Linked DNA regions of Oleomonas cavernae. The protein of the gene in region 3 interacts with the protein of the main gene of each other region in a pairwise test. Links are inferred from orthologs where the notes say so. Each region holds a gene or a part of one and is shown on either strand. Other genes may lie near its edges. The genes, in order: nusG, hfq and rho.

The links.
Region 1: the proteins of rho (region 3) and nusG interact in binary tests that used the Escherichia coli proteins (3 or more experiments, as listed by UniProt). The link is inferred for Oleomonas cavernae from one-to-one orthologs.
Region 2: the proteins of rho (region 3) and hfq interact in binary tests that used the Escherichia coli proteins (3 or more experiments, as listed by UniProt). The link is inferred for Oleomonas cavernae from one-to-one orthologs.

The regions. Positions count from the first base shown.
Region 1 is NZ_QYUK01000011.1:2,636,058-2,639,087, forward strand. Bases 1-2,877 are described here. They hold nusG (transcription termination/antitermination protein NusG), read right to left. Parts: upstream 1,766-2,877; coding sequence 1,235-1,765; downstream 1-1,234. Other genes in these bases: secE (preprotein translocase subunit SecE), read right to left, coding at 1,770-1,967; tuf (elongation factor Tu), read right to left, coding at 2,218-2,877. Also shown: more of tuf, read right to left, coding at 2,878-3,030. UniProt on the Escherichia coli protein: Part of the processive rRNA transcription and antitermination complex (rrnTAC). The complex forms an RNA-chaperone ring around the RNA exit tunnel of RNA polymerase (RNAP).
Region 2 is NZ_QYUK01000011.1:1,410,265-1,413,257, reverse strand. The notes cover bases 69-2,908. They hold hfq (RNA chaperone Hfq), read left to right. Parts: upstream 69-1,278; coding sequence 1,279-1,539; downstream 1,540-2,908. Other genes in these bases: D3874_RS10455 (alpha/beta fold hydrolase), read right to left, coding at 2,886-2,908; hflX (GTPase HflX), read left to right, coding at 1,605-2,885; D3874_RS29235 (hypothetical protein), read left to right, coding at 860-1,018; D3874_RS10475 (PepSY-associated TM helix domain-containing protein), read left to right, coding at 69-863. In the rest of the region: more of D3874_RS10475, read left to right, coding at 1-68; more of D3874_RS10455, read right to left, coding at 2,909-2,993. UniProt on the Escherichia coli protein: RNA chaperone that binds small regulatory RNA (sRNAs) and mRNAs to facilitate mRNA translational regulation in response to envelope stress, environmental stress and changes in metabolite concentrations.
Region 3 is NZ_QYUK01000011.1:4,169,330-4,172,361, forward strand. The notes cover bases 149-3,027. They hold rho (transcription termination factor Rho), read right to left. Parts: upstream 2,277-3,027; coding sequence 1,020-2,276; downstream 149-1,019. Other genes in these bases: D3874_RS23965 (ParB/RepB/Spo0J family partition protein), read left to right, coding at 149-841; hemJ (protoporphyrinogen oxidase HemJ), read right to left, coding at 2,490-2,933; hemH (ferrochelatase), read right to left, coding at 2,939-3,027. In the rest of the region: more of D3874_RS23965, read left to right, coding at 1-148; more of hemH, read right to left, coding at 3,028-3,032. UniProt on the Escherichia coli protein: Facilitates transcription termination by a mechanism that involves Rho binding to the nascent RNA, activation of Rho's RNA-dependent ATPase activity, and release of the mRNA from the DNA template.

The DNA.
Region 1 (3,030 bases), 1.5 Mb from region 3 along the record:
TTGAGGTAGGTGCCCTTGGCGCCCGTCGGCTTGGCCCGATTGACCGCCTCGACGAAGGCCTTGATGTTCTGTTCCAGCGCCTCGGGCGAGAAGCTCGCCTTGCCGACACCGGCCTGCAGCACACCGGCCTTCTCGACGCGGAACTCAACCTGGCCGCCCTTGGCCGCCTTGACGGCGCCGACGACATCGGCGGTCACGGTGCCCAGCTTGGGGTTCGGCATCAGGCCGCGCGGGCCCAGCACCTTACCCAGCTTGCCGACCACGACCATCATGTCGGGGTGGCGATGCAGCGGTCGAACTCGATCTGGCCGGCCTGGACCTTCTCGGCCAGGTCGTCGGCGCCGACGATGTCGGCACCGGCCTTCTTGGCCGCCTCGGCCTTGTCGCCCTTGGCGAACACGGCCACGCGCACGGTCTTGCCCGTGCCGTTGGGCAGCAGGACGACGCCGCGGACCATCTGGTCGGCGTGACGCGGATCGACGCCCAGATTCATCGCGACCTCGATGGTCTCGTCGAACTTGGCGGTGGCGCGCTCGCGAACCATCTTCACGGCATCGGTCAGCGGATAGGACTTGGCAGGATCGATGCCCTCGTGGGCCTTGCGCAGACGCTTTGCGACAGCCATCGGGGTTACTCCTTCACCTGCAGGCCCATCGACAGGGCGGAACCGGCGAGCTGGCGCGCCACGGCTTCGACGTCGTTGGAATTGGAATCCTTGATCTTGATCGCGGCGATCTCCAGGAGCTGCGCCTTGGTGATCGCACCGACCGTGCCGCGGCCCGGAGTCGTCGAGCCCTTGTTCACGCCCGCCGCCTTCTTGATGAAGTAGGTGGCCGGGGGTCTTGGTCACGAAGGTGAACGACTTGTCCGAGAACACCGTGATCACGACCGGGATCGGCATGCCCTTTTCCAGGCTCTGGGTCTGGGCGTTGAATTCCTTGCAGAAGCCCATGATGTTGACGCCGCGCTGACCCAGCGCCGGCCCGATCGGCGGCGACGGGTTGGCGGAGCCTGCCGGCACCTGCAATTTGATATAACCGTCAATCTTCTTTGCCATAACGCATCCCTCTCCTGGCCAGCCTCACACCGAGACCGACCGGTTGAACCGGGAGGTTGTGGGTACGGCCCCCGGTGGACTGTCCGGGTTGGCCTCCCTCACCGGCCGATGCACCGTGCGTCCCCGCACCGTTATCGACCCCTCGCCACCCGGCGGCACGCCGCCGGGCCATCCACCTCAGACCTTTTCGACCTGGGCGAACTCCAATTCGACCGGGGTTGCCCGGCCGAAAATCGAAACCGCGACCTTCAAGCGCGAACGCTCGTTGTCGACATCCTCCACCACGCCGTTGAACGAGGTGAAGGGGCCGTCCGCCACCCGCACCTGTTCGCCGATCTCGAAACTGATCGTCGACTTGGGCCGCTCGATGCCTTCCTGCACCTGGTGCAGGATGCGCTGGGCTTCCGTCTCGGTAATCGGCGTCGGCTTGCCGGCCGGCCCGAGGAAACCCGTCACCTTCGCGGTGTTCTTGATCAGGTGATAGCCCTGATCGCTCATCTCCATCTTCACCAGAACATAGCCGGGGAAGAACTTCCGCTCGGCATTGATCTTCTGGCCCCGGCGCACTTCGACCACTTCCTCGGTCGGCACCAGAACCTCGGTGATCTGCTCGGTCATGCCCTTCTGTTCGGCCTGTTCGCGGATCGCGCCTGCGACCTTCTTCTCAAAGCCGGAATAGGCATGAACAATGTACCAACGCGCTGCCATCGACTTACGCTCCCAGGCCGAGGGCAAATTCGACCAGCTTCGACAGGCCGATATCGGCCACCAGGAAGAACAGCGATGCCACCACCACCATGATGAACACCATCACGGTCGTAACGCCGGTCTCCCGCCGCGAAGGCCAGGTCACCTTGGAAACTTCCTGGCGCACCTGCCGCGCGAACTCGATCGGACTCGGCTTGCTCATGCGCTCACTCATCCTTAGGCGGGGCCGGCGGTATACACCTTTCCCCTCAACGAGTCCAGGGCCGGGACGCAGTCACCCGCGTCCGGCCCTTAACCCAGTTCACTTTTCCCGCCCGGCCAGCTTCGCCATCATGAAGTTGGCAGGAGTGGAGGGGCTCGAACCCCCAGCCCCCGGTTTTGGAGACCGGTGCTCTACCAATTGAGCTACACTCCTCCGGCCCGGGCAGGGCTAACTCAGTATGCCGTCGGCCTCACTTCACGATGGACGCGACGACGCCGGCGCCGACGGTACGGCCGCCCTCGCGGATCGCGAAACGCAGGCCTTCGTCCATGGCGATCGGCGCGATCAGCTCGACTTCCATGGCGACGTTGTCGCCCGGCATGACCATCTCGACACCCTCGGGCAGGGTCACGACGCCGGTCACGTCCGTGGTCCGGAAGTAGAACTGCGGACGATAGTTGGTGAAGAACGGCGTATGACGGCCGCCCTCTTCCTTCGTCAGGATATAGGCCTCGGCCTTAAACTTGGTGTGCGGCGTGATCGAGCCCGGCTTGGCCAGGACCTGGCCGCGCTCGACGTCGTCACGGCCGACACCGCGCAGCAGCGCACCGACGTTGTCGCCCGCCTCGCCCTGGTCCAGCAGCTTGCGGAACATCTCGACGCCGGTCACCGTCGTCTTCTTGGTGTCCTTCAGGCCGACGATCTCGACTTCCTCGCCCACCTTCACGATGCCGCGCTCGATACGCCCGGTCACCACGGTGCCGCGGCCCGAGATCGAGAACACGTCTTCGATCGGCATCAGGAACGGACGGTCCTTGGGGCGCTCGGGCTGCGGGATGTAGGCATCGACCGCCGCCATCAGCTCGATGATCGCGTCATGACCCAGCTTCTTGTCCGAGTCGTTGAGCGCACACAGGGCCGAGCCCTTCACCACCGGGATGTCGTCGCCGGGGAACTGGTAGGACGAGAGCAGTTCGCGCACTTCCAGCTCGACCAGTTCCAGCAGTTCCGGATCGTCGACCATGTCGCACTTGTTCAGGAACACCACCAGCGAGGGCACGCC
Region 2 (2,993 bases), 2.8 Mb from region 3 along the record:
ACGCGGCACCGGACGAAGCGCGGTTCCTGGCCTTCGATGCGCGCACCGGCGACAGGCTGGCGACGCCCAAGTTCACCGAGGGCGTCATGTATTTCCTGTTCCGCCTGCATGTCGACATGTTCACCGGCCTGCCCGGGGAGCTGTTCCTAGGGCTCATGGGCCTGCTGCTGGCGGCCTCGATCGTCTCCGGCGTGGTGGTCTATGGCCCGTTCATGCGCAAGCTCGAGTTCGGCACCGTGCGCAAGAGGCGCAGCACCCGGGTCAAATGGCTGGACCTGCACAACCTGCTGGGCATCGTCACGATCGTCTGGGTGATGGTGGTGGGCCTCACCGGCGTGATCAACACCCTGGCCACGCCGATCCGCGCCCTGTGGCAGATGGGCCAACTGGCCGAGATGACGGCGCCCTATGCCAATGCGCCGCCGCTGGCGCGCCTGGGCTCGGTCGATGCCGCCGTCGGCACCACCAGGGCCGCCGCGCCCGACATGGTGCCGTCCTTCGTCGCCTTCCCGGGGACGCCGTTCTCCAGCAGGCATCACTATGCCGTGTTCATGACCGGCAACACGCCGCTGACCAGCAAGCTGCTGAAGCCGGCCCTGATCGACGCCGGGACCGGCGCCCTGACCGACATGCGCGAGATGCCCTGGTACGTGCAGGCCCTGTTCATCTCGCAGCCCCTGCATTTCGGCGACTATGGCGGCCTGCCCTTGAAGATCGTCTGGGCCTTGCTCGACCTCGTGACCATCATCGTCCTGGGCAGTGGCCTCTATCTGTGGCTGGGCCGGCGGCGGACCTCGTCCATCGAATCGCGCCTGGCCGAGCTCAGCCGCTCGATGCCAGGGGCGGAGGGGCGCCCATCGTGACCGCCAGCCGCATTTTTCGCGTGCCCACCGCGATCGGCCTCGTCAGCGCGGCGGGGCTGCTCTCGGCCCTGATCGGGGATGGGGCGTTCGATGCCCTGTCTTGGGCGGCCCTGGGCCTGCCCGTCGCCCTGATCGGCTGGCACTGGACACGCTGATCGCCAGGCGCCATCGCCTCCCTTGGTGTTGTATTGCCACCGCTAACCCTATATGTGGGTGCGCGCCGCACAGGATTTCGGCCCTGTGCGGCGTTTGTTCCTTGGCCGCCGATTTTCCTTGCGATTGAAAACTTCCCCTGCGATATAATTGTGCAGTGCAGCAAAGTGTGTGTGTCGCTGCCGTGTTTATGGTCACCTCGCGCGGGTGGCCGAGGCGTCGAAAATAAAATCAGACGCAACAAGAAGAAGAAGGTTTTGCTATGTCCGAGCGCTCTCAAAATGTTCAGGACGTGTTTCTGAACTACGTCCGTAAGAACAAGACACCGGTCACCGTATTCCTGGTCAACGGCGTGAAGCTTCAGGGCGTTATCACCTGGTTCGACAATTTCTGCGTCCTGCTGCGCCGTGACGGTCATATCCAGCTTGTCTACAAGCATGCGATTTCGACGGTGATGCCGGCAGCGCCGATCCAGTTGTTCGACCCGCAAACGCCCAGCACCGAGGCCGCGCGCGACCATTGAGCGAACCGCAAAAGCCCCCGGTTCCGTCCCCGGCCCGTCCGGCCGAAGGCGGATCGGGGCGGGCGATCGTCGTTCATCCCTATCTTCGCGGCGCCCCGGCTTCCGACGAGCCGGGCGGTGCTTCCATGCGCCTGCCCGCCGCCCGCCTGGCCGAGGCGGTGGGCCTGACCGCGGCGATTTCGTTGCAGGTGGTCGATGCCATCGAGGCTTCGGTCGACCGTATCCGCCCGGCGACCTGGCTGGGCTCGGGCAAGGTCGACGAGATCAGGCTGCTGGTCGAACTCGACCCTATCGATGTCGTGGTGATGAACTGCGCGCTGTCGCCGGTGCAGCAGCGCAACCTGGAGCGCGAGCTCAAGACCAAGGTCATCGACCGCACCGGCCTGATCCTGGAGATCTTCGGCGAGCGGGCCGCCACCCGCGAGGGCCGGCTGCAGGTCGAACTGGCGCATTTGAGCTATCAGAAGGGCCGGCTGGTCCGCTCCTGGACCCACCTGGAGCGCCAGCGCGGCGGCGCCGGCTTCCTGGGTGGCCCCGGCGAGACCCAGATCGAGACCGACCGGCGCATCATCGGCGAGAAGATCGTGCGCCTGAAGCGCGAGCTGGAAGGCGTTACGCGGACGCGCGAGCTGCACCGCCGCAGCCGCCGCAAGGTACCCAACCCCATCGTGGCCCTGGTCGGTTACACCAATGCCGGCAAGTCGTCGCTGTTCAACCGCCTGACCAAGGCGGAGGTGCTGGCGGCCGACCTGCTGTTCGCGACCCTCGATCCCACCATGCGCGGGATCAGGCTGCCCAGCGGCCGGCAGATCATCCTGTCGGACACTGTGGGCTTCGTCTCGGACCTGCCGACCCATCTGGTCGCCGCCTTCCGCGCGACCCTGGAGGAGGTGCTGGAGGCCGACATCATCGTCCATGTGCGTGACGTGGCGCATCCCGAAAGCGAGGCCCAGAAGGCCGACGTGATGGCGGTGCTGGACGACCTGGGCGTCGATCAGCCCCAGGTCGACGAGCGCATGATCGAGGTCTTGAACAAGATCGACCTGCTCGGCGAGGAGGAGCGGCTGCGCCTGAGCAACCGGGCCCAGCGCATTCCCGAGGTCCTGCCTCTGTCGGCCCTGACGGGCGAGGGGACCGATCGCCTGCTGGCCCTGCTCGACGAGAAACTGGGCCGCCAGCGCGAGTTCATCGAACTGGCCGTCGACCTCGCCGACGGCGCTGCCATCGCCTGGCTCTACGCCAATGGCGAAGTCATCGCCCGTGACGATCGCGACGGCATCGCGCACTTGACCGTCGGCCTCGACCCCGCCGACCGCGGCCGTTTCGAGAAACGCCGGCAGGGCTGATCAGGCCGGCGCCATCAGGTCGAGCAGGGCCTTGACCACCGCCTCGGGGGCTTCCTGCGGGATGTTGTGGCCGATGCCGGGCAGCAGGCGCCGCTTGTAGCGACCGGA
Region 3 (3,032 bases):
AGTTACCCCCGCGGCGGCGGCGATCGGCGAAAAGCCGCGCGGCCTGCGCGAGCTGCCGATCGAACAGGTCCAGGCCAACCCCAACCAGCCGCGCAAGCGCTTCACCCCCGAAGCCCTGGAAGAACTGGTCGCCTCGGTCAAGACCCACGGCATCCTGCAGCCCATCCTGGTGAGGCGCCTGGGCCCTGGCGAGCGCTATGAGATCATCGCCGGTGAACGGCGCTGGCGCGCCGCCCAGGCCGCCCAGCTCCACACCGTGCCGGTGGTGGTGAAGGACTTCACCGATACCGAGGTGATGGAAGTCGCCCTGGTCGAAAACATCCAGCGCGCCGACCTGACCCCGATCGAGGAAGCCGCCGGCTATCAGCGCCTGATCGACGAATTCGGCCAGACCCAGGATGTCATCGCCCAACTGGTGGGCAAGTCGCGCAGCCATATCGCCAACACCGTGCGCCTGCTCACCCTGCCGGCCCCGGTGCGCGACTTCGTCGACCAGGGCAGGCTCTCGGCCGGTCACGCCCGCACCCTGATCGGCCTGCCCAATGCCGTGGCCCTGGCGGCCAAGGCGGTGGAACAGGGCCTGACCGTGCGCCAGATGGAAGACCTCGCCAAGAAGGCCAAGGCCCCGGCCGCGGCCGTGCCGGGCAAGCCCGGCGCACCGGAAAAGGATCGCGACACCGTGCTGCTGGAAGGCGACCTGTCGGCCGCCGTCGGCCTGCCCGTCGCCATCGCCCACAAGGGCGAGACCGGCGGCGCGGTCACCATCCACTACCGCACTTTGGACGAACTCGACGCCCTGTGCCGCCGCCTCAGCCGCCCGGACGACTTCCCGCCGATGTGAATTCGAAGATTACACCTCTCCGCCGCTTGCGGGGAGAGGGAGGGGCCCGTCGCTCGAAGAGCGATGGGAGGGTGAGGTGGTGTGTGATCGAGACCGCGCTTTGTGCCGCCGACTCACCTCTCCCAACCCTCTCCCCCCTGAAGGGCGGAGAGGGCCAGAATGAGCGCAACCAATCCGGTTACGAGTTCATCGAGTCGAAGAACTCGCCGTTGGTCTTGGTGTGCTTGAGCTTGTCGAGCAGGAACTCGATGGCGTCGACCGGGCCCATGGGCATCAGGATGCGGCGCAGGACCCACATCTTGGACAGGGTGCCCTTGTCGACCAGCAGCTCTTCCTTGCGGGTGCCCGACTTGGTGATATCGATGGCCGGGAAGGTGCGCTTGTCCGAGATCTTGCGGTCGAGGATGATTTCCGAGTTACCGGTGCCCTTGAACTCTTCGAAGATCACTTCGTCCATGCGGCTGCCGGTATCGATCAGCGCGGTGGCGATGATGGTCAGCGAACCGCCTTCCTCGATATTGCGGGCGGCACCGAAGAAGCGCTTGGGACGCTGCAGGGCATTGGCGTCGACACCGCCGGTCAGCACCTTGCCCGATGACGGCACCACGGTGTTGTAGGCACGGGCGAGGCGGGTGATCGAGTCGAGCAGGATGACCACGTCGCGCTTGTGCTCGACCAGGCGCTTGGCCTTCTCGATGACCATTTCCGCGACCTGGACGTGACGCACCGCCGGCTCGTCGAAGGTCGAGGAGATGACCTCGCCCTTCACCGAACGGCTCATGTCGGTCACTTCTTCCGGCCGTTCGTCGATCAGCAGGACGATCAGGTAGACTTCCGGGTGGTTGCCGGTGATGGCATGGGCGATGTTCTGCAGCAGCACGGTCTTGCCGGTCCGCGGCGGCGCCACGATCAGGGCGCGCTGGCCCTTGCCCAGGGGCGAGATCAGGTCGATCACCCGGGCCGAGCGATCCTTGATGGTCGGATCATGGGGCTCGAGGTTCAGGCGCTGGTTGGGATAGAGCGGGGTGAGGTTATCGAAGTGGACCTTGTGGCGGATCGCCTCTGGGTCTTCGAAATTGATGGTGTTGACCTTCAGCAGGGCGAAATAGCGCTCGCCATCCTTGGGCGCGCGGATCTGGCCGTCCACCGTGTCGCCGGTGCGCAGGCCGAAGCGGCGGATCTGGCTGGGGCTGACATAGATGTCGTCAGGGCCGGGCAGGTAGTTCGCCTCCGGCGCACGCAGGAAGCCGAAGCCGTCCTGCAGGATTTCCAGCACCCCGCCGCCGGTGATCTCCAGGTCACGGTCCGCGAGTTGCTTGAGGATCGCGAACATCATGTCCTGCTTGCGCAGGGTCGATGCGTTCTCGACCTCGAGCTCCTCGGCATAGGCCAGGAGTTCGGTCGGGGATTTTTCTTTGAGTTCTTGGAGATTCATGCGTTTCACCGACGCCTGAGGCGGGGATAAGGGGGGAGGATTCGGACGGGCGGTGCCGGCTGCAGGAACTGCAAAGCCGAACCGGATGGGCCAGTTGCCGCGATCAGGTCCGAAGAGGAGGAAAGGTCCGATGGATGCCCGCAACAGGCCAAGGTCAAGGCCACCGGCATGCCCAGACGGTCGCACCTTGCGCTGCAACCGCCCGGCTGTCAACTAGAACGGCTTCAGAACCACCAGCAGGACGATGACGATGAACAGCACCGTCGGCACCTCGTTCAGGATCCGGTAGAAGCGTGACCCATGCGGCCGCTCGTCCCGGCCAAAGCGCCTGACCTGGCCCACCAGCATGCCGTGAATGCCCGACATGATGACGACCAGCAGAAACTTGGCATGGAACCAGCCGCCGGAGCCCCAAGCCTCGGTCGCGACCGCAAGGCACAGCCCCAGGATCCAGGTCACGATCATCGACGGGTTGATGATCGCCTTGAGCAGGCGGCGTTCCATAACCTTGAAGGTCTCGGAGGCATCGGAGCCGGGCGCCTTGCCGACATGGTAGACGAACAGCCGGGGCAGATAGAACATGCCCGCCATCCAGGTCGTCACCGCGATGATGTGCAATGCCTTGATGAGATCGTAGTTGTTACGAATGAAATCCATCACGTCTACTCCGCGGGCGTCGCCAGCCTTGTCTCGACCAGCCGGGCAAGGCCCGCAATGAAGGCAGGTTCGGTACCAACCGCCGGCACCCGTATATAT